One region of the Streptomyces sp. T028 genome, then DNA from elsewhere that is predicted to be linked to it. Evidence: riboswitches for the same ligand, from Rfam matches in the RefSeq annotation. Region 1 holds a riboswitch; each other region holds the start of a gene.
What was found. A riboswitch is a leader RNA that binds a small molecule or an ion and turns the genes downstream of it on or off. The one in region 1 is predicted to bind thiamine pyrophosphate.
Positions count from the first base shown of each region.

Region 1 (6,983 bases):
ACACGGTCCCCGCGGGGGACCGTGCGTACGAGCTGACCCTCGACGCGTCCCGTGACCCCGAGCTGTACCCGGTCAGCACCCGGGTGCAGGCGAAGTGGACGTTCCGCTCGGCGGAGGTGTCCGAGGACAGCTGGACCAGGCTGCCGCTGTCCGTGGTCCGTTTCTCTCCCGAGCTGTCGCAGGCCAGCACGGCGAAGGCGGGCGAGCGGTTCGACGTGCCGTTCACCGTGGAGGGCGCGGCCGGCCGACGGACCGTCAAGAAGCTGAAGTTCCAGGTGTCGTACGACGAGGGCAGGACCTGGACCGCGGCGAAGGTGGTGGCCGGCGACCGGCTGTCGCTCAAGCACCCGGCCGAGCCGGGCACCGTCTCGCTGCGGGCCGAGCTGACCGACCGTGACGGCAACACCCTGGTCCAGACCGTGGAGCGGGCCTACCTCACGGTCCAGTAGCCCTCACCGTCCAACAGGGCGAGGGCACCACGGCGTGTCCGGGACCCACGGGACCCGTTTCCCGGACACGCCGTGCGGAGTTGCCCCTAGGCCGACAGGCCCTAGCATGCCACGTACGTCACCGGATCGCTCCCCGTCACCGCCTCCGCCCGCCCCTGCTTGACCAGGCGCCGCAGATGCGCCTCCGCCTCCGAGACGGCGATGGTGCGTGACCCGTAGGGGATCTGGTCCCAGGGGCGGTTCCACTCCATGCGTTCGGCCAGCTGCCAGGGGGTGAGGGGGGTGGCGAGGAGGGTGAGGAGATCGCTGAGGCGGGTCTCGTGGTGGGTGAGCAGCTCCCGTACCCGGGACGGGGCGTCGGTGAAGGGGTGCTGGTGGGCGGGGAGGATCTCGGCGGGGGCGAGGCGGCCGACGCGTTCGAGGGAGTCGAGGTAGTCGCCGAGGGGGTCGGTGACGGTGGTGTCGTCGGGGTCCTCGTAGAGGCCGATGTGGGGGCTGATCTCCGGGAGGAGATGGTCCCCGGAGAACAGGCGGCCGTGTCCGGGGAGGCCCGCCGGGTGCTCCTCCTCCAGGTGGAGGCAGACATGGCCGGGGGTGTGGCCCGGCGTCCAGATCGCCCGCAGCCTACGGCCGGGCAGTTCGAGGAACTCGCCGGGGACGATCTCCCGGTCGGGCAGGGCGGGGGAGAGGCCGGGGAGCCTACGGCGCCGGGACGTCCGCAGCGGGGCGATGTGCTCCTCGGGGGCGCCGGCCGCGGCCAGCTTGTCGGCCATGTACGTGTACCAGCGCTCGGCGCGGGTCTCGCGCGCCCGGCGCACGATCGACGCGTCCGCCGCGTGCATCGCGACCCACGCCCCTGAGATCTCCCGGACCTTGCCGGAGAGGCCGTGGTGGTCCGGGTGGTGGTGCGTGATGACCACCCCGTGCACCTCCGCCACCGCCGTACCGCAGGCCGCGAGCCCGGCGACGAGCGCGTCCATCGACTCCGGGTCGTCCCACCCCGTGTCGATCAGCACCGGCCCCCGGTCGGTGTCCACGACGTACACCAGCGTGAACCCCAGGGGGTTGTCCGGGATGGGCACCCGCAGGGACCGCACACCCCCACCATGATCGAACGTCGCCGTCATCTGCCCTCCGTCCCCCGGCCGTCGGCCGATCCATGGCCATTGCCCACTATAACTAGAACTGGTATCAGTTTCTGAAACACCGTCAGAAATGATGCGGACGAAGGCAGTGGCCATGGCTGAGCTCGTGGAACACGGAAAGCTGTTCATCGGCGGAGAGTTGACGGACCCCCTGGGCGATGCCGTCCTCGAGGTGGTCTCGCCGCACACCGAGGAGGTCATCGGGCGGGTGCCGCACGCCTCGGCGGCCGATGTGGACCGGGCCGTCGCGGTCGCCCGGCGGGCGTTCGACGAGGGGCCCTGGCCGCGGATGACCCTCGACGAGCGGATCGCGGTCGTCACCCGTATCAAGGACGGGATCGCGATGCGCCACGAGGAGATCGCCCGGGTGATCTCCTCCGAGAACGGCTCCCCGTACTCCTGGAGCGTCCTCGCGCAGGCCCTCGGCGCGATGATGGTGTGGGACGCGGCGATCACCGTCGCCCGGGACTTCACCTACGAGGAGCGCCGCGACGGCGTGCTCGGCAAGATCCTCGTACGGCGTGAGCCGGTCGGGGTCGTCGCGGCCGTCGTCCCCTGGAACGTCCCCCAGTTCGTCGCCGCCGCCAAGCTCGCGCCCGCGCTGCTCACGGGCTGCTCGGTGATCCTCAAGCCGTCGCCGGAGTCGCCGCTGGACGCGTACCTCCTGGCGGACATCACGCGGGAGGCCGGGCTGCCGGAGGGCGTGCTGTCGATCCTGCCTGCGGACCGCGAGGTCAGCGAGTACCTGGTCGGGCACCCCGGTGTCGACAAGGTCTCCTTCACCGGCTCGGTCGCGGCGGGCAGGCGGGTCATGGAGGTGGCCTCGCGCAACCTCACGCGCGTCACACTGGAGCTCGGCGGCAAGTCGGCGGCGATCGTGCTGCCGGACGCCGACCTGCAGAGCGCGGTCGCCGGGATCGTCCCGGCCGCCTGGATGAACAACGGGCAGGCCTGCGTGGCCCAGACCCGCATCCTGCTGCCGCGCTCGCGCTACGACGAGTTCGCCGACGCCTTCGCCACGGCGGCGGGCGCCCTCGTCGTCGGCGACCCGCTGGACCCGGCGACCCAGGTGGGCCCGCTGGTCGCCGAGCGGCAGCAGCGCCGCAACCTCGACTACATCCGCATCGGGCAGGAAGAGGGCGCGAAGGTCCTCACCGGCGGGGGCCGGCCGAAGGGGCTGGAGCGTGGCTGGTACGTGGAGCCGACGCTCTTCGGCGACGTCGACAACTCCATGCGCATCGCCCGCGAGGAGATCTTCGGCCCCGTGATCTGCCTCCTGCCCTACGGCGACGAGACCGAGGCGCTGAAGATCGCCAACGACTCCGACTACGGGCTGAGCGGCAGCGTCTGGACGGCGGACGTGGCGCACGGCATCAAGGTCGCGAAGCAGGTCCGCACGGGGACGTACTCCGTCAACACCTTCAGCCTCGACATGCTCGGACCCTTCGGCGGCTACAAGAACTCCGGGCTGGGGCGCGAGTTCGGGCCCGAGGGGTACGGCGAGTACCTCGAGCACAAGATGATCCATCTGCCCGCGGGCTGGGAAGGCTGACGGGGGCCATGGGTGACCGTTGGCACGTAGAGGTCGACCGCTCCCTGTGCATCGGCTCCGCCCAGTGCGTCCACCACGCCCCGGACGGCTTCCGCCTCGACACCGCCCGCCAGTCCCACCCGGTCGACCCGGACACGGACGCGAACGAGCGGGTGCTGGCGGCGGCGGAGAGCTGTCCGGTGGAGGCGATCGCGATCACGCTGGTGGGGAGCGGGGAGGCGGTGTTTCCACCGGAGGACTGAGCGGCCCTTGAGACGACCCCTGGGGGCGGAAAAATCTTGCCCTCAGGGGGTTCCATTCACTTCTGTCCGTATTATCCTGGTATTGGCCTACGAGGCGAGTGAGGGAGTCCAACCGGAGTAGCCGACTTTGGCGAGACGCGAAGGCATCCGCTGGGGCCGACGTCGACGGTTGGGCTGAGAGGCCGGAAAGCAGCAGTCGGGCTGGAAGGCGACCCCCAACACCTGATCCGGACCATGCCGGCGAAGGGAACCCGTCTCGTAGGTTTTCGCATGCGGTCGTGCGGTGGGGTGCCGTAGCGTGCGGTCGTGACCGAGCACTGGTACAGCGCGGCCGATATCCGTGTCGTAGAGGGCGGCGAAGCCGTGCGCCGCAGGCCGGGCATGTACTTCGGCGTCGGCCTGGACAGCCCGGAACTCCCCTCGCGGGCGTTCGGCCAGGTGGTGGGCTGGTCCCTGCACCCGGCCACGCGGGTCGCGCCCGCGCACACCCTGCGCGTCGAGGCGGAGATCCGCGGCGACCTCGCCTTCTCCGTCTTCGACGACGCGTCCGACGCCTTGGGCGTGGACGGAGTGCCGATCATCGGCTTCGGCTCGTTGATCGGCCCCCACCGCTGGTGCGGCTGGGCCGCCTCCGCGGTGAGCTCGCGCACGGTGGTCGAGGTCTGGCGGGACGGCGTCGGCTTCCGCCAGGAGTTGGCGGTCGGCAGGCCGCTCGGGGACCCGGAACGGTTCGTGCCGCCGGCCGGGGCGGGGACACGGGTGGAGTTCGAGCTCGACGAGGCGCTTCTCGCGCCCGGCGCGGCGATCACCGCCGACCTGGGCTCGCTGGACCTGTGCGGGTCGGCGTGCGCGGAGTCCGCTGGGTCGGCCGGCCTCCGGTTGCGCGACCTGCGGTGATCAGTCCGACGCGAGGTCCGGCGACCGCTTCGGGTCCGTCACGTCGATCAGGCGGCACACCGTCTCGATGTCGATGCGGACCTGGGCGATGGACGCCCGGCCCGAGAGCCAGGTGATCAGGGCCGAGTGCCAGGTGTGCTCGATGACGCGGACCGCCGAGAGCTGCTCGGGCGTGGGGTCGGTCAGACCCATCGCGTCGAGGATGATCGCCGTCGTCTGGCGGGAGACCTGGTCGACCTCGGGGGAGACGCTGCGGTCGGCGAAGGTCAGGGCGCGGACCATCGCGTCGGCCAGATGCGGCTCGCGCTGCAGGGCGCGGAAGGCGCGCATCAGGGTCTCCGCGACCCGCTCCGCCGGGCGGTCTCCGGACGGGGGCTTCTTGCGGAGCGTGCCGTGCATGTGCTCCAGCTGGTCCTGCATGGTGGCGACCAGCAGATGCACCTTGGAGGGGAAGTAGCGGTACAGCGTGCCGAGGGCGACCTGTGAGGACTCGGCGACCTCCCGCATCTGCACCGCGTCGAAACCGCCCCGGCTGGCCAGCTGCGCGCTCGTGTGCAGGATGCGCCGGCGGCGGGCCTCCTGCCGCTCCGTGAGGGAGGAGGAGGCGGGGCGCTGGGTGGTCTCTTCCGCAGGCATGGGCACCGTTCCGTGACAGTCGGTGAGGCTCGGTGATCACACAGCATGGCAGGGCCGCCCGGGCCGCGCGGGTCGTGGCGTGAATCACCTGATCCACTTCTCCCAGCACCCCTACCTGCCGGTAGATTCGGAGCCTCCCGAACGATCAAGTCTGAAACTTGTTCTAGATTAGCGTCTCGTCGTAACCTCGCGGGACAGTGCAGGCAGAAGGGGGCCCGGAGTGACCGCTGAGGCCAGTCAGGAGGGGTCCCGACGTGACCTCGCCGCTGACGGCGGGCGACCGCTCGACATCGCGCTCCTCACCTATAAGGGGAACCCGTTCTGCGGCGGCCAGGGCGTCTACGTACGGCACCTGTCGCGCGAGCTGGTCCGGCTCGGCCACCGCGTCGAGGTCATCGGCTCACAGCCGTACCCCGTGCTCGACGAGGGGTACGACGGCCTGAGTCTGACCGAGCTGCCGAGCCTCGACCTCTACCGTTCCCCGGACCCCTTCCGCACCCCGAAGCGCGACGAGTACCGCGACTGGATCGACGCCCTCGAGGTCGCGACCATGTGGACCGGCGGCTTCCCCGAGCCACTGACCTTCTCCCTGCGCGCCCGCCGCCATCTGCGCGCCCGGCGCGGCGAGTTCGACGTCGTGCACGACAACCAGACCCTCGGCTACGGCCTGTTGGGGGACGTGGGTGCACCGCTCGTCACCACCATCCACCACCCCATCACCGTGGACCGGCGGTTGGAGCTCGACGCCGCCGACGGCCGGCAGCGCCGCTACTCCGTGCGCCGCTGGTACGCGTTCACCCGGATGCAGAAGCGCGTCGCCCGCCGGCTGCCGTCCGTGCTCACCGTCTCCGGCACCTCCCGCCAGGAGATCGTCGACCACCTCGGCGTCCGCGACGACCGGATTCACGTCGTCCACATCGGCGCCGACACCGATCTGTTCTCCCCGGACCCGTCCGTGCCCGTCGTACCCGGCCGGATCGTCACCACGTCCAGCGCGGACGTGCCCCTGAAGGGCCTGGTGTTCCTCGTCGAGGCGCTGGCGAAGGTGCGCACCGAGCACCCCGACGCCCACCTCGTCGTCGTCGGTAAGCGTCCCGCCGAGGGGCCCGTCGCCCAGACGATCGAGCGCTACGGCCTCGAAGGCGCCGTCGAGTTCGTCAAGGGCATCTCCGACGCCGAACTCGTCGACCTGGTGCGCTCGGCGCAGGTCGCCTGCGTGCCGTCCCTCTACGAGGGCTTCAGCCTGCCCGCCGCCGAGGCCATGGCCACCGGGACCCCGCTCCTCGCCACCACCGGCGGCGCCATCCCCGAGGTCGCCGGACGCGACGGCGAGACCTGCCTCGCCGTACCCCCGGGCGACGCGGGCGCGCTCGCGGCCGGCCTCGGCCGGCTCCTCGGCGACGCCGCCCTGCGCGCCCGGCTCGGTGCGGCCGGACGCGAGCGCGTGCTCGCGAACTTCACCTGGGCGCGGGCCGCCGAGGGAACCGTCGCCCGCTACCGCGAGGCCATAGCCGGGGGCGCCCGCCGGCCGGCGACCGGGGTGCCCCAAGATGTTGACGTCGTAAACCGAGCATCCGATCGCGAAAGCAGGGCCACGTGCTGACCGTCGACTTCTCCCGGTTCCCGCTCGCCCCGGGCGACCGAGTCCTGGACCTCGGCTGCGGGGCCGGCCGGCACGCCTTCGAGTGCTACCGGCGCGGCGCCCAGGTCGTGGCCCTCGACCAGAACGGCGAGGAGATCCGCGAGGTCGCCAAGTGGTTCGCCGCGATGAAGGAGGCCGGCGAGGCTCCCGAGGGCGCCACCGCGACGGCCATGGAGGGCGACGCCCTCGCCCTGCCCTTCCCCGACGAGTCCTTCGACGTCGTCATCATCTCCGAGGTCATGGAGCACATCCCCGACGACAAGGGCGTGCTCGCGGAGATGGTCCGGGTGCTGAAGCCCGGCGGCCGCATCGCCATCACCGTGCCCCGCTACGGCCCAGAGAAGGTCTGCTGGGCGCTCTCCGACGCCTACCACGAGGTCGAGGGCGGCCACATCCGCATCTACAAGGCCGACGAACTGC
Region 1 covers NZ_JBLRVZ010000075.1:32,074-39,056, reverse strand. The annotation lists gene ACLZN2_RS47930 (S8 family serine peptidase) at 1-449, shown strand, start outside; gene ACLZN2_RS47925 (MBL fold metallo-hydrolase) at 551-1,576, opposite strand; gene ACLZN2_RS47920 (aldehyde dehydrogenase) at 1,689-3,146, shown strand; gene ACLZN2_RS47915 (ferredoxin) at 3,155-3,388, shown strand; TPP riboswitch at 3,479-3,654, shown strand; gene ACLZN2_RS47910 (hypothetical protein) at 3,695-4,285, shown strand; gene ACLZN2_RS47905 (TetR family transcriptional regulator) at 4,286-4,921, opposite strand; gene ACLZN2_RS47900 (glycosyltransferase family 4 protein) at 5,142-6,524, shown strand; gene ACLZN2_RS47895 (class I SAM-dependent methyltransferase) at 6,518-6,983, shown strand, end outside.

Region 2 (6,983 bases), on a different contig from region 1:
CGGCGGCCTCCATGCCCTTGTCGCGCAGCTGCACGATGTCGACACCGGCCGCGAGGACCGCGTCCAGGAATTCCGGGAGGTCGCCCTGGCGGGTGCGGGCGTCCGTGCACAGATAGAGCCGGGCGTCCGCGAGGCGGGCGCGGGCGGTGTCGGTCATCGGTGTCCCCCGTGGTGTCGGTACTGGCTGCCTCAGACGGCGAGCGCCTGGGCCCGGCGCTTCACCTCCGTACCGCGATTCTCGCTGAGGGCCTGTGCGGGGGTGCCGGGCAGGCTGTCGTCGGGCGTGAAGAGCCACTCCAGCATCTCTTCGTCCGTGAAGCCGTCGTCCCGCAGGAGCGTCAGGGTCCCGGAGAGGCCCTTGACGACCTTGTCCCCGTCGATGAAGGCGGCGGGGACGTGCAGCGCGCGGTTCTCACCACGGCGTACGGCGATGAGCTGACCCTCCTTGATCAGCTGCCGGACGCGGATCACGTCGACATCGAGCATCTCCGCGATGTCGGGCACGGTGAGCCAGGCGGGGACGAGAGCATCGGTCTTTGCGTCAATCTCGGTCACGGGGTCAAGGGTAGGCGCATCTTGGGGTGGCGGCGATGGGTCGTTCTTCGGGTGCGGCGCCGTGGGGGCTGGTCGCGCAGTTCCCCGCGCCCCTAAAGACCTGCAGTCGCGTTCTTCATGGGGCGGGCCGGGTCCGACAGGGCCTCCGGGTCCATGCGGCGTGCTGTCTCGATCAGTTTCCTGCCCTGGGCGAGATCCCGTGGGCGCCCTACCGCCAATAGAGCCACCAGGCGGTCCTCCCGGAGCCAGCAGACGCTCCAGGCCGGGCCCGTCGGGTCGCCGCGCCAGACCAGGTGGTCGGCCGCGGTGTGGTGGCCTGCGTACTGGACGAAGCGGCCGAACTGCTCGGACCAGAAGTACGGGACCGGGTCGTAGACGGCCGGGGGCTCGTCCGTGGCCGTGCCGATGATGTTCGCGGCGACGGTGCGGGGGCCCTGGAGGGCGTTGTCCCAGTGATGGACGAGGAGGCGTTCGCCGTAGCGGCCGGAGGGGAAGGAGGCGCAGTCGCCCACCGCGTAGACGTCGGGGACCGAGGTGCGCAGCCGGTCGTCGGCCAGGACCTCGTGATGGGCGCCCAGTTCGACGCCGGAGCCGGTCAGCCAGGCGGTGGCGGGGCGGGCGCCGATGCCGACGACGACGGCGCCCGCGGGCAGCCGGGAGCCGTCGTCGAGGACGACCGCGCCGGGCTCGACGCGGGCCACGCGCGCGTGGGTGCGCAGTTCGGTGCCGCTGTCGGCGTACCAGGAGGTCATCGGGGCGGCGACCTCGGCCGGGAGGGCGCCGGCGAGGGGCCGGTCGGCGGCCTCCACGACGGTGACCGCGCAGCCGGCCTCGCGCGCGGCGGTGGCGAACTCGGCGCCGATCCAGCCGGCGCCGACGACCACGATGTCGTGCTGGCGGGCGAGGACGGGCCGCAGCCGCTCGGCGTCGTCGAGGGTGCGCAGCAGATGGACGCCGGGCACGCCCTCGGCGCCCGGCAGCCTGATGGGTTCGGCGCCGGTGGCGAGGACGAGGACGTCGTACGGGACGGGCCCCGCCTCGGTGTCCACCTCGTGGTCGGCGGGGCGCAGGCCGAGCACCTCGCGACCGAGCAGCAGGTCGATGCCGAGGCTCTCGAAGTCGACGTCGAAGGCGGAGCCCTCGGCCTTGCCGAGCAGGACGGCCTTGGAGAGCGGGGGCCGGTCGTAGGGCTGGTGGGGCTCCGCGCCGATCAGCGTCACGGTGCCGTCGAAGCCCTGTTCGCGCAGGGCGACCGCGGTCTGCACCCCGGCCATGCCCGCACCGACCACGACCACGCGCCGCGCGGGCGGCCTGTCCTCTTCCCGACTCTGCTCGCTCACCCGATCACCATAGACAACTGACAATTTGTCAGTCAGCCGTCGTGCTCCGTGACCTGCTCCACAACGCTGGTGCCGCTGCCCTCCTGCGACTCCCAGGACCAGGTCTCCTCCAGTCGCACCCGACCGTCCGCCAACGCGACGACCATCGAGACGCAGTGCCCCGAGGAGGTCGTCCCGTCCCGCTTGAGCTGGACGTACCGGAAGTCGAGCCGGTCCCCCTCACGGGTACCCACGAGATGGCCGCGTACGACGTCGCCGCCCGCGTAGTCCGCCCAGATCACGCCGTCTTCCTCGTGGTACGTGAAGCGGGTGCGGGTGCCGACCTGGCCCGGGGCCTGGTCGGCGACGGGGGCGAGGACGAGACCGTCGAGCGAGCGGGACACGGGCGGGAGGCTCCCTTTAAGAGGCGCGGAACCACGGGCTAGGGTGTGGCCAACGTAGAGCACTCGCGGGAGCCCGGACGCACCGGGCTGAGAGGGAGGCTGGCCGGCCTCCGACCGTACGAACCTGATCCGGGTCATGCCGGCGAAGGGAGGGGCTGGACGCCCATGTCGCGTACACGTACATCCGACGTCCTCGTCGTGGGGGGCGGGATCATCGGGCTGGTCACGGCGTGGCGGGCCGCGCAGCGCGGGTTCGCCACGGCGGTGGTGGATCCCGAGCCGGGCGGCGGGGCCGCGTGGGTGGCGGCCGGGATGCTGGCCGCCGTCACCGAACTGCACCACGGCGAGCAGACCCTGCTGGGACTCAACCTGGCCTCGGCCCGCCGCTACCCGGACTTCGCGGCCGAGCTGACGGAGGCGACCGGGCTGGACCTCGGCTACCGCCGGTGCGGCACGCTCGCGGTGGCGCTGGACGCCGACGACCGCGCTCATCTGCGGGAACTGCACACATTGCAGACGCAGTCAGGGCTGGAGTCGGAGTGGCTGACCGGGCGGGAGTGCCGACGCCTGGAGCCGATGCTCGCGCCCGGGGTGCGGGGCGGGCTGCGGGTGGACGGCGACCACCAGATCGATCCCCGGCGGCTGGCCGACGCGCTGGTCGTGGCGTGCGAGCGGGCGGGGGTGGTCCTCCACCGCGTGTGGGCGGAGCGGCTGTCCGTCGTGGGCGGGCGGGCCGCGGGGGTCGTCACGGGGGACGGTACGGCCCTGGCGGCGGGGCAGGTGGTGCTCGCGGCGGGGAGCCTGAGCGGGCGGCTGGCGGGGGTTCCGGAGGACGTACTGCCGCCGGTCCGGCCGGTGAAGGGGCAGGTGCTGCGGCTGACGGTGCCGCCGGCGTACGCGCCGTTCCTCAGCCGTACCGTGCGGGCCGTCGTGCGGGGCAGCCAGGTGTATCTGGTGCCCCGGGAGAACGGCGAGCTGGTCGTGGGCGCCACCAGCGAGGAGCTGGGCTGGAACACGACGGTGACGGCGGGCGGTGTGTACGAGCTGCTGCGCGACGCGCACGAACTGGTGCCGGGGATCACGGAACTGCCGTTGACCGAGACACGCGCGGGGCTGCGGCCCGGCTCCCCCGACAACGCGCCGCTGCTCGGGCCGACCGGACTGGACGGGCTGCTGCTGGCCACCGGGCACTACCGCAACGGCGTGCTGCTGACCCCGGTGACCGGTGACGTGCTGGCACACGCCCTGGCCACCGGTGAACTCCCCGACGAGGCCCGCCCCTTCACCCCCCGGCGCTTCGGCGCCGCCGCCGTCACGGAGCAGCTCGTATGAACATCTCGGTGAACGGTGAGCGGCGGGTGGTCGCTCCCGGTACGGCCCTCGACAGCGTCGTACGAGCCCTGACGGCGGCGCCCTCCGGCGTGGCGGCCGCGCTGAACGAGACCGTCGTCCCGCGCGGGGAGTGGTCCGGCACCGCGCTCCACGAGGGCGACCGGGTGGAAGTCCTGACCGCCGTGCAGGGAGGGTGAGCGCCGTGGCCGACGACGCCTTCGTCCTTGCGGGTACGTCCTTCTCGTCCCGTCTGATCATGGGTACGGGGGGTGCGCCGAGCCTGGAGGTGCTGGAGCGGGCGCTGGTGGCGTCCGGGACCGAGCTGACGACGGTGGCGATGCGGAGAGTGGACCCTGCTGTGCGGGGTTCTGTGCTGTCGGTCCTTGAGCGGCTCGGCATCCGGGTGCTGCCCAACACGGCGGGGTGCTTCACGGCCGGGGAGGCGGTGCTGACGGCTCGGCTGGCGCGGGAGGCGCTCGGGACGTCCCTGGTGAAGCTGGAGGTCATCGCCGACGAGCGGACGCTGCTGCCGGACCCGGTGGAGTTGCTGGAGGCGGCGGAGACGCTGGTGGACGACGGGTTCACGGTGCTGCCGTACACGAACGACGATCCTGTGCTGGCGCGGAAGCTGGAGGACGTGGGGTGCGCCGCCGTCATGCCGCTGGGGTCGCCGATCGGGTCCGGGCTGGGGATCCGCAACCCGCACAACTTTCAGCTGATCGTGGAGCGGGCGGGTGTGCCGGTGATTCTGGACGCGGGGGCCGGGACGGCGTCGGATGTGGCCTTGGCGATGGAGTTGGGGTGTGCGGGGGTGATGCTGGCGTCGGCGGTGACGCGGTCGCCGGATCCTGAGCGGATGGCGTCCGCCATGCGGGCCGGGGTGGAGGCGGGGCGGCTGGCCCGGCTGGCGGGGCGTATTCCCCGCCGTTACTTCGCCGAGGCGTCGTCTCCTACGGAGGGTTTGGCCACCCTGGATCCGGAACGCCCCGCCTTTTGACGCTCTCCCACCCGCGCACCACCCGTTCACCGTCGGTCGAGAGGTGGGCCGGCCCGTGGGGGTTGATCGCCGTCGGCGGCCGGCCCTCGCGGGTGGGCACGCATGTACGCCTGGTGCGTGCCCGCGCCCCGTGGGGCGCGTCACAGGTCGGCTGCAGTCGTGCTCCGAATGGGTGGGAAGGGGTGGGGTGTCAGTCGTGGCTCGTAGACTCGCTGCGTGGACACGACCCTTCAGGACCCTCTGGTCGGGCAGGTGCTCGACGGGCGGTATCGCATCGAGGCGCGGATCGCCGTGGGCGGGATGGCCACGGTCTACCGGGCCGTGGACACCCGCCTCGACCGGGTGCTCGCGCTCAAGGTGATGCATCCGGCGCTCGCGGCCGACGGGTCGTTCGTCGAGCGGTTCATCCGGGAGGCGAAGTCCGTCGCGCGGCTCGCGCACCCCAATGTCGTTCAGGTGTTCGACCAGGGTGCGGACGGGTCGTATGTGTATCTCGCGATGGAGTACATCGCCGGCTGCACCCTGCGTGACGTGCTGCGCGAGCGTGGGGCGCTGCAGCCCAGGGCCGCGCTCGACATCCTGGAGCCGGTGCTCGCCGCGCTCGGGGCCGCGCACCGGGCCGGGTTCGTGCACCGGGACATGAAGCCCGAGAACGTGCTGATAGGGGACGACGGGCGGGTCAAGGTCGCCGACTTCGGGCTGGTGCGGTCCGTCGACACCGTCACCAGTACCACCGGGGCCGTGCTCGGGACCGTCGCCTATCTGGCGCCCGAGCAGATCGAGACGCCCGGTGCCGCCGACCCCCGGGTCGACGTGTACGCGTGCGGTGTCGTGCTCTACGAGATGCTCACCGGTGAGAAGCCGCACGACGGCGACTCCCCCGCGATCGTGCTCTACAAGCATCTCCACGAGGACGTCCCGCCGCCGTCCGGCGAGGTCCCGGGGCTGGCTTTCGCACTCGACGAGCTGGTCGCGTCGGCCACCGCCCGCGCCCCGGGCGTCCGGCCGTACGACGCCGTCGCGCTGCTCGGACAGGTGCGGGACGCGCGCGCCGCGCTGAGCGAGGCGCAGCTGGACTTCCTGCCCCCGCAGGCCGTGTCCGCCGCGCACGACAACGCCGACGACCGCACGAGCGTCATCCCGCGCTCGCTGACCGTGCCCCGGCCGCTGCCGGTCAACGAGGAGGAGGGGTTCGGGGCGGACGCGGGCTCCGTCCACCGGACCTCCCGGTTCCAGAGCCCGCCGCCGCTGCCTCCCCGGCGCCGTACGGCGCGGCCCCGGCGCGGGGTGCTCGCCCTCGTCACCGTGTTCCTGCTGGTGATCGGGGTCGGCGCCGGCGTCTGGTACATCAACTCCGGCCAGTTCACCACGGTGCCGAGGGTGCTGACGCAGTCGCAGGCGAAGGCGGAGCAGCGGCTGGAGGCCGCCGGGCTGGAAGTGGGCGACGTCGAGCATGCCTACAGCGACACCGTCAAGCGCGGCACCGTGATCAGCACGGACCCGGAGCCGGGCTCCCGTATCCGCAAGCACGACTCCGTTGCGCTCACCGTCTCCGACGGCCCGCAGACCGTGGAGGTGCCGGATGTGACGGGCTCCCGGCTGGACAAGGCCAAGGCGCTGCTGAAGTCGGACGGGCTGGAGCCGGGGCAGGTCACCGAGGAGTTCAGCGACGACGTCATCAAGGGCTTCGTGATCAGTACCTCGCCCGAGGCGGGCACGGAGCGGCGCACGGGCTCGGCGGTCGCGATCGTCGTCAGCAAGGGCAGCGCGATCGACGTCCCGGACGTGACCGGCGAGGATCTGGAAGACGCCAAGGCCGACCTGGAGGAGGCCGGTCTGACGGTGGAGGTCTCCGCCGAGCAGGTCACCTCCGAGTTCGACGCGGGCCAGGTCGCGGCGCAGACCCCGGAGGCCGGCAGCGAGGCCGCCGACGGGGACACGGTGACGCTGACCCTGTCCAAGGGCCCGGAGATGGTCGAGGTCCCGGACGTGGTCGGCGACAGCGTCGACGACGCCAGGACGGCTCTCGAAGGGGCCGGGTTCGGGGTCAAGGAGGACCGCGGACTGCTCGGGCTGTTCGGCGACACGGTGAAGAAGCAGTCGGTGAAGGGCGGCAAGACCGCGCCCAAGGGGTCGACGATCACGATCACCATCCGGTGACGGTGACCGGGCGGCGGGAAGAAGCCCGAAAGGAGCCCGGGAAGGGGGCCCACAAAGAGCCCCGGGAAGGGGCCCGGGAAGGGGCCCGGGAAGGTCACCCGCCCGGGCATGACACCCTGAACGGGTGAGTCAGCCAGCACCCCGCCCAGCAGCACCCTTCCCCTCCCGCAACCCTGTCGGCGGCCATGTCCCCGTGGCCGGCGGACTGCACTCCGT
Region 2 covers NZ_JBLRVZ010000012.1:142,786-149,768, forward strand. The annotation lists gene thiE (thiamine phosphate synthase) at 1-157, opposite strand, end outside; gene ACLZN2_RS12960 (Rv2175c family DNA-binding protein) at 190-555, opposite strand; gene ACLZN2_RS12965 (NAD(P)/FAD-dependent oxidoreductase) at 648-1,895, opposite strand; gene ACLZN2_RS12970 (hypothetical protein) at 1,928-2,278, opposite strand; TPP riboswitch at 2,334-2,446, shown strand; gene thiO (glycine oxidase ThiO) at 2,444-3,610, shown strand; gene thiS (sulfur carrier protein ThiS) at 3,607-3,807, shown strand; gene ACLZN2_RS12985 (thiazole synthase) at 3,813-4,607, shown strand; gene pknB (Stk1 family PASTA domain-containing Ser/Thr kinase) at 4,824-6,767, shown strand; gene ACLZN2_RS12995 (deoxyribonuclease IV) at 6,892-6,983, shown strand, end outside.
Region 2: it holds a riboswitch for thiamine pyrophosphate, as region 1 does, so the genes downstream of both, thiO (glycine oxidase ThiO) here and ACLZN2_RS47910 (hypothetical protein) in region 1, are expected to answer to the same signal.

Region 3 (6,983 bases), on a different contig from region 1:
CCCCCGAGGATGTGTGGGCGTACCTCATCGACCCGTCCCACCTGCCCGAGTGGCAGGCGAGCGCGGTATCGGCCGAGCCGCTCGACCCCGGTCCTGTGCACGTCGGCTCCCGGCTGCGCATCACCCGGCACGTGGGCCGTCGGGAGATCCCGATGACCATGGAGTACACCGAGTACGACCCCCCGCACGCCTGGGGTCTGCAGGGCGTCGACGGCCCCGTCCGCGGCCATGTCCACGGCGAGATCGACCCTCTCGACGACGGCCGCCGCTCCCGCGTCACCATGGAACTCGACTTCGAGGGCAAGGGCATCGGCAAGGTCCTCCTCCCCTTGATCGTCCGCCCCCAGGTCCGCAAGGAGCTGCCGCTCAACGAACGACTGCTGAAGGACCGACTGGAGCACGGGGCGGCGTAGGGCCGTCCCTGGCGGCTAACGAACGAGAAGAGTGACGACGACAGGCACGGTGCCGGTCAGGACGGCCAGCAACATGGAGGCCAGCGTCTGGCTGTTCACCATGCCGACGGGGCCGCTGCTGACGTCCTTGAAGAGCGCGTGCACCCGTTGAACGTCGTCGTCGAGTTCTTGTGCGCGAACGGGAGGGCGCTGCGGCATGGCGTGGTTGAGTCGGCGGAGTGTCGCCATGCGCCGCTCCGTGACCGCCAGTGAAAGGCGCCAGTGGGAATACAGGACGAGGAGGACCAGCGCGGACATCAGGGTCACCGCAAAGGTCCACTTGACCACCCACAGCAATTCGTTGTCGGGTGCGTGGTGGGAAAGGTATATGACCGGTGCGAACGACACGGTCAGCCCGATTGCGGACCAGGCGGTCACCAGCCGGTACCAGCGGGCCAGATTCTCCATTCCGGGTGTGCTGGCCGGGGCGACCCACCACAGTGACAAACAGCCGGTGGCCGTGATGACCCGGGAGAGTTTCGCCGCCCGCAGAATCCAGTAGAGACAGTTCGCCCCCGCGGCTCCGGTCATGGCCACGGCTGCGAAGGCCGCGGCCATGAGGAGCTTCTGGTCGGTGAGCAGTTGCACCTTGGACAGCGCGTACACGGCCGTCACGGACACCGCCGCGCCCCCCGCCATGTACCGTAATTGACGTGGGGACGCTGTTCCGCGGTCAATCCATTCATGGAACCGGCGTCGCCCTCGTGCCGTCAGCATTTCGTCCACGCTGTGAATGCTGTAGTGCAGTACGCGGCAGCCTGACCACTGGCAGAGGACGACGACGAGATTCACCGTCGAGTAGTAGATGAGCCAGGGGAAGAAGTCGCCCTGGAAAAGGACAGCGGGATTCCGTAGCTGTGACCCGGCGACGACGGCGGGCGGTGCGTAGCTGACGGAGATGAACAGGACCCCCGCTTTTCGGTTCCAGACACTGCGTGAGCCGGCGGCGCGGATGCCGAACAGCCGGAGAACCATGATCCGGGAGATGTCCGTGGCAAGCCGTTCGCGCAGCTGTGGGGTCGCCGTGGTCGACATGATCGGTAACCTCCGTGCGGGCGGGCCACGCAGCGATTGCAGCGCATCCCGTCCACTCGCGTAAAGACCACCGCGGCCCTGCGGTAGCGGCCCGGCCCGCGGCCCGGGGGCACCCGGTTCGATCTGCGACACTGGTGAGGCCATGCCTAAGCCCGGAGAACTTACTTTTGTCGCGCCGCGCGGAGCCAAGAAGCCGCCGCGGCATCTTGCCGATCTTTCGCCTGCGGAGCGGAAGGACGCGGTCGCGGAGATCGGTGAGAAGCCGTTCCGTGCCAAGCAGCTCTCGCAGCACTACTTCGCGCGGTACGCGCACGACCCGGCGGAGTGGACCGACATCCCCGCCGGGGCGCGGGAGAAGCTGCGGGAGGCGCTGCTTCCCGAGCTGATGACCGTCGTACGGCATCTGTCGACCGACGAGGGCACCACCCGCAAGACGCTGTGGCGGCTGTTCGACGGGACGCTCGTCGAGTCGGTGCTGATGCGGTACCCGGACCGGGTGACGATGTGCATCAGCTCGCAGGCGGGGTGCGGGATGAACTGCCCGTTCTGCGCGACGGGGCAGGCGGGGCTCGACCGGAATCTGTCCACCGCCGAGATCGTGCACCAGATCGTGGACGGGATGCGGGCGCTCAGGGACGGAGAGGTTCCCGGAGGGCCGGCGCGGCTGTCCAACATCGTCTTCATGGGGATGGGGGAGCCGCTCGCCAACTACAAGCGGGTGGTCACCGCTGTTCGGGCGCTCACGGATCCCGCTCCGGACGGGCTGGGGCTCTCGCAGCGTGGGATCACCGTCTCGACCGTCGGGCTCGTCCCCGCCATCCACCGGTTCGCCGACGAGGGCTTCAAGTGCCGGCTCGCGATCTCCCTGCACGCGCCGGACGACGAACTGCGCGACACACTCGTCCCCGTGAACACGCGGTGGAAGGTGCGGGAGGTGCTCGACGCCGGGTTCGAGTACGTCGAGAAGAGCGGACGGCGGCTGTCGATCGAGTACGCGCTGATTCGTGACATCAACGACCAGGCCTGGCGTGGGGACCGGCTCGGGCGGCTGCTGCGGGGCAAGCCCGTGCACGTCAACCTCATCCCGCTGAACCCGACCCCCGGCTCGAAGTGGACCGCCTCCCGGCCCGAGGACGAGAAGGCGTTCGTCGAGGCCATCGCGGCGCACGGGGTGCCCGTCACCATCCGGGACACCCGTGGCCAGGAGATCGACGGAGCGTGTGGTCAGCTCGCGGCCACCGAGCGGTAAAATCTGGCCACGTCACATCTTCATATTCCGACAGGGGAGCGCCACAGCGCTGAGAGTGCGGCAATCGGGCCGCAGACCCTCTGAACCTCGCCCAGGTCATTCTGGGTAGGAAGTTCGGTCATCGCTCAAGCTGTTGTGCCCTGCCCGGGCGTCCCCGGGCGGGGCCGCGTTCTTCCTGGCCAACCCCAGGAGGACATCCAGTGCACATCAAGACCCTCGTGGCGGCGACGGTCGGCCTCGGCCTCGTCACGCTGTCCGCATGCGGTGCGGAGTCGTCCGGCGACTCGGCGTCCGACGGCGGCTCCAAGACCGTCACCCTCGTCAGCCACGACTCGTGGGCCGCCTCCAAGAGCGTGCTCGCCGACTTCGAGAAGCAGTCCGGGTACAAGGTCAAGGTCCTCACGACCGGCGACGCGGGCCAGGCCGTCAACAAGGCCGTCCTGACCAAGGACAACCCACAGGGCGACGTCTTCTTCGGCGTCGACAACACCCTGCTGTCGCGTGCGCTCGACAACGGCCTGTTCCAGTCGTACGAGGCCAAGGGCCTCGACCAGGTCGGCAGCGCGTACCAACTGGACTCCGGCAAGCACCGGGTCACGCCCATCGACTACGGCGACATCTGCGTCAACTACGACAAGGAGTACTTCGCCGACCACAAGCTGGCCCCGCCGACGTCGTACGACGATCTGGTCAAGCCCGCCTACAAGAACCTCCTCGTCACCGAGAACGCCTCCACCTCCTCGCCCGGGCTGGGCTTCCTGCTCGGCACTGCCGCCCAGTACGGCGATGACGGTTGGGAGGGTTACTGGAAGGAGCTCAAGGCCAACGGCGTGAAGGTCGTCGACGGCTGGGAGCAGGCCTACAACGAGGAGTTCTCCGGCTCCGCCGGCGGCAAGAAGGCCGGAGCGGACCGGCCGCTGGTCGTGTCGTACGCCTCCTCCCCGCCCGCCGAGGTGATCTACGGCGATCCCAAGCCCAGCACCGCCCCGACCGGGGTCGCGACCGGGACCTGCTTCCGGCAGATCGAGTTCGCCGGGCTGCTGAGCAACGCCAGGAACAGCGCGGGCGGCAAGGCGCTCATCGACTTCCTGATCTCGAAGGAGTTCCAGGAGGACATGCCGCTCAACATGTTCGTCTACCCGGTGGTCGAGGGCGCGAGCGTGCCCGCGGAGTTCACGGAGTACGGGCCCGCCGCCAAGGACCCCCACACCATGGACCCGGCGAAGATCGCCGAGAACCGCGACCAGTGGGTCAAGTCGTGGACCTCGCTCGTACTGAAGTGACCAAGGCGGCCGGAAGGCCTTCCGGGAGCGCGGCGCGGCTCGGGCTGATGGCCCTGCCCGTCGCGTTCTTCGGCCTCTTCTTCGCCTACCCCGTCGCCGCGATCGTCGCCCGTGGGCTGAAGGTCGACGGGGTGTGGCGGTTCGGGCGGCTGGCCGACGTACTGGGCCAGTCCGACATCCGGCATGTCCTGTGGTTCACCACCTGGCAGGCGTTCGCCTCCACCGCGCTCACCCTGCTGGTGGCGCTGCCGGGCGCGTACGTCTTCGCGCGGCTGGACTTCCCGGGCAGGCAGGTGCTGCGGGCCGTGGTGACGGTGCCGTTCGTGCTGCCGACGGTGGTCGTCGGCAGCGCGTTCCTCGCGCTCGTCGGGCGCGGCGGTCTGCTGGACGAGCTGTGGGGCGTACGGCTGGACACGACCGTGTGGGCGATCCTGCTCGCGCACGTCTTCTTCAACTACGCCGTCGTCGTACGGACCGTCGGCGGGCTGTGGGCGCAACTCGACCCCCGGCAGGAGGAGGCGGCGCGGATGCTGGGCGCGTCCCGGCTGAGGGCCTGGCGCACGGTGACCCTGCCCGCGCTCGGGCCGTCCGTGGCCGCCGCCGCGCTGATGGTCTTCCTCTTCACCTTCACCTCCTTCGGTGTGGTGCAGATCCTCGGCGGGCCCACCTTCTCCACCCTCGAGGTGGAGATCTACCGGCAGACCTCGGAGATCTTCGACCTGTCCACGGCCGCCGTCCTGACGATCGTGCAGTTCGTGGCGGTGGGCGCGATCCTCGCCGTACACGCCTGGACGGTACGGCGGCGGGAGACCGCGCTGCGGCTGGTGGACGCGGACCTCACCGCCCGGCGGCCGCGCGGGGCCGGGCAGTGGGCGCTGCTGGGCGGGGTGCTCGCGAGCATCGCGCTGCTGCTGGTGCTGCCGCTGGCCGTACTGGTGCAGCGGTCCTTCGACGCCCCGGACTTCGCCTACTACCGGGCGCTGACCAGTGAGGACGGCAATGTCTTCCTGGTGCCGCCGATCGAGGCGATCGGCAACTCGCTGGAGTACGCCGTCGCCGCGACCGCCATCGCGGTGGTGATCGGCGGGCTGGCCGCCGCGGCGCTCACCCGTCGCGACGCCGGCCGGCTGGTGCGGGGCTTCGACGCGCTGCTGATGCTGCCGCTGGGCGTGTCGGCGGTGACGGTCGGCTTCGGGTTCCTGATCACGCTGGACGAGCCTCCGCTGGATCTGCGCGCCAGCTGGATCCTCGTTCCGCTCGCCCAGGCGCTGGTCGGGGTGCCCTTCGTCGTACGGACCATGCTGCCCGTGCTGCGGGCGGTGGACCAGCGGCTGCGGGAGGCGGCGGCGGTGCTGGGGGCGTCGCCCTGGCGGGTGTGGCGGGAGGTGGACCTGCCGATGGTGCGGCGGGCGCTGCTGGTCGCGTCCGGGTTCGCCTTCGCGGTGTCACTGGGGGAGTTCGGGGCGACCGTGTTCATCGCGCGGCCCGACAATCCGACGCTGCCGGTGGCGGTGGCGCGGCTGCTGGGGCGGGCCGGTGAGCTCAACTACGGGCAGGCGATGGCCCTGTCGACGATTCTGATGCTGGTGTGCGCGGTGGCCCTGCTGGTGCTGGAGCGGCTGCGCACCGACCGGACGGGGGAGTTCTGATGCTGCTGGGCCTTGAGGGCGCCACCGTGCGGTTCGGCGGGCGGGCGGTGCTCGACGCCGTGGACCTGGAGGTCCGCGAGCAGGAGATCGTGTGTGTGCTCGGGCCGAGCGGCAGCGGCAAGTCGACACTGCTGCGGGTGGTCGCAGGGCTCCAGCCGCTCGACTCCGGGCGGGTGCTGCTCGACGGGCGCGACCAGGCTGGGGTGCCCGCGCACCGGCGGGAGTTGGGGCTGATGTTCCAGGACCATCAGCTGTTCCCGCAGCGGGACGTCGGCGGGAACGTGGCCTTCGGGCTGCGCATGCACGGCGCGTCCAGGAAGGAACAGGCGGAGCGGGTACGGGAGTTGCTCGACCTCGTCGGTCTCCCGGGCGCCGCCCGCCGGGCCGTCGCCGCGCTCTCCGGTGGCGAGCAGCAGCGCGTCGCGCTCGCCCGGGCCCTTGCTCCCCGCCCCCGACTGCTGATGCTCGACGAGCCGCTCGGTCAGCTGGACCGCTCGCTGCGAGAGCGGCTGGTGGTCGAACTGCGGGAGCTGTTCGGGCGGTTGGGGACGACTGTCCTCGCGGTCACCCACGACCAGGGCGAGGCGTTCGCGCTCGCCGACCGGGTCGTGGTGATGCGGGACGGGCGGATCGCCCAGTCCGGTACGCCTCTTGAGGTGTGGCAGCGACCGGGGGACGCGTTCGTCGCGCGGTTCCTCGGCTTCGAGAACGTGGTGGAGGCGAACGTCACCGGGGAGGTCGCGGTCACGCCCTGGGGCAAGGTGCCGGTGCCCGCCGGCTCCCCGCAGGGGCCGCGCACGCTGCTCGTCCGCCCCGCCGGTGTCCGTCTCGTCCCCGTCGACGAGGGCCTGCGCTGCACGGTCGCCGCCCGCACCTTCAAGGGCACCCATGTCGCCGTACACCTCCAGCCGGAGGGCGCACCGCGGCTCGAGGCGGCGTGCGCGCTGCGGGACGCGCCGGAGGCCGGGGACACGGTCGGGGTGACCTTCGACGCGGCGGAAACCGCGGTGCTGGACTGAGGGGCCGCGCCCGGGGTGAGGCGCGCGCCCGCGGCGAGGAGTGCGGTCCCATGGGTGGAGGGACCGCACCGGGTGTCAGCGGTTGCCGGAGCCGCGACGGCGCATGCCGAAGAAGACCGCGCCGCCGCCGATGACGACGAGTACGGCGGCGATACCGGCGATGAGGCCGGTGTTGGAGGCGCCGGTCTCGGCGAGGTTGGACTCCTGGGCCGCGGGCGAGGGGGCGTTGCTCGCGGAGGGCACCGTGCTGTCGTCCGACGAGTCCGAGGGGCTCGGGGAGATCGTGTCGGGCGGCG
Region 3 covers NZ_JBLRVZ010000018.1:2,970-9,952, reverse strand. The annotation lists gene ACLZN2_RS17630 (SRPBCC family protein) at 1-413, shown strand, start outside; gene ACLZN2_RS17625 (hypothetical protein) at 429-1,487, opposite strand; gene rlmN (23S rRNA (adenine(2503)-C(2))-methyltransferase RlmN) at 1,630-2,736, shown strand; TPP riboswitch at 2,759-2,866, shown strand; gene ACLZN2_RS17615 (thiamine ABC transporter substrate-binding protein) at 2,937-4,019, shown strand; gene ACLZN2_RS17610 (ABC transporter permease) at 3,995-5,668, shown strand; gene ACLZN2_RS17605 (ABC transporter ATP-binding protein) at 5,668-6,687, shown strand; gene ACLZN2_RS17600 (LAETG motif-containing sortase-dependent surface protein) at 6,763-6,983, opposite strand, start outside.
Region 3: it holds a riboswitch for thiamine pyrophosphate, as region 1 does, so the genes downstream of both, ACLZN2_RS17615 (thiamine ABC transporter substrate-binding protein) here and ACLZN2_RS47910 (hypothetical protein) in region 1, are expected to answer to the same signal.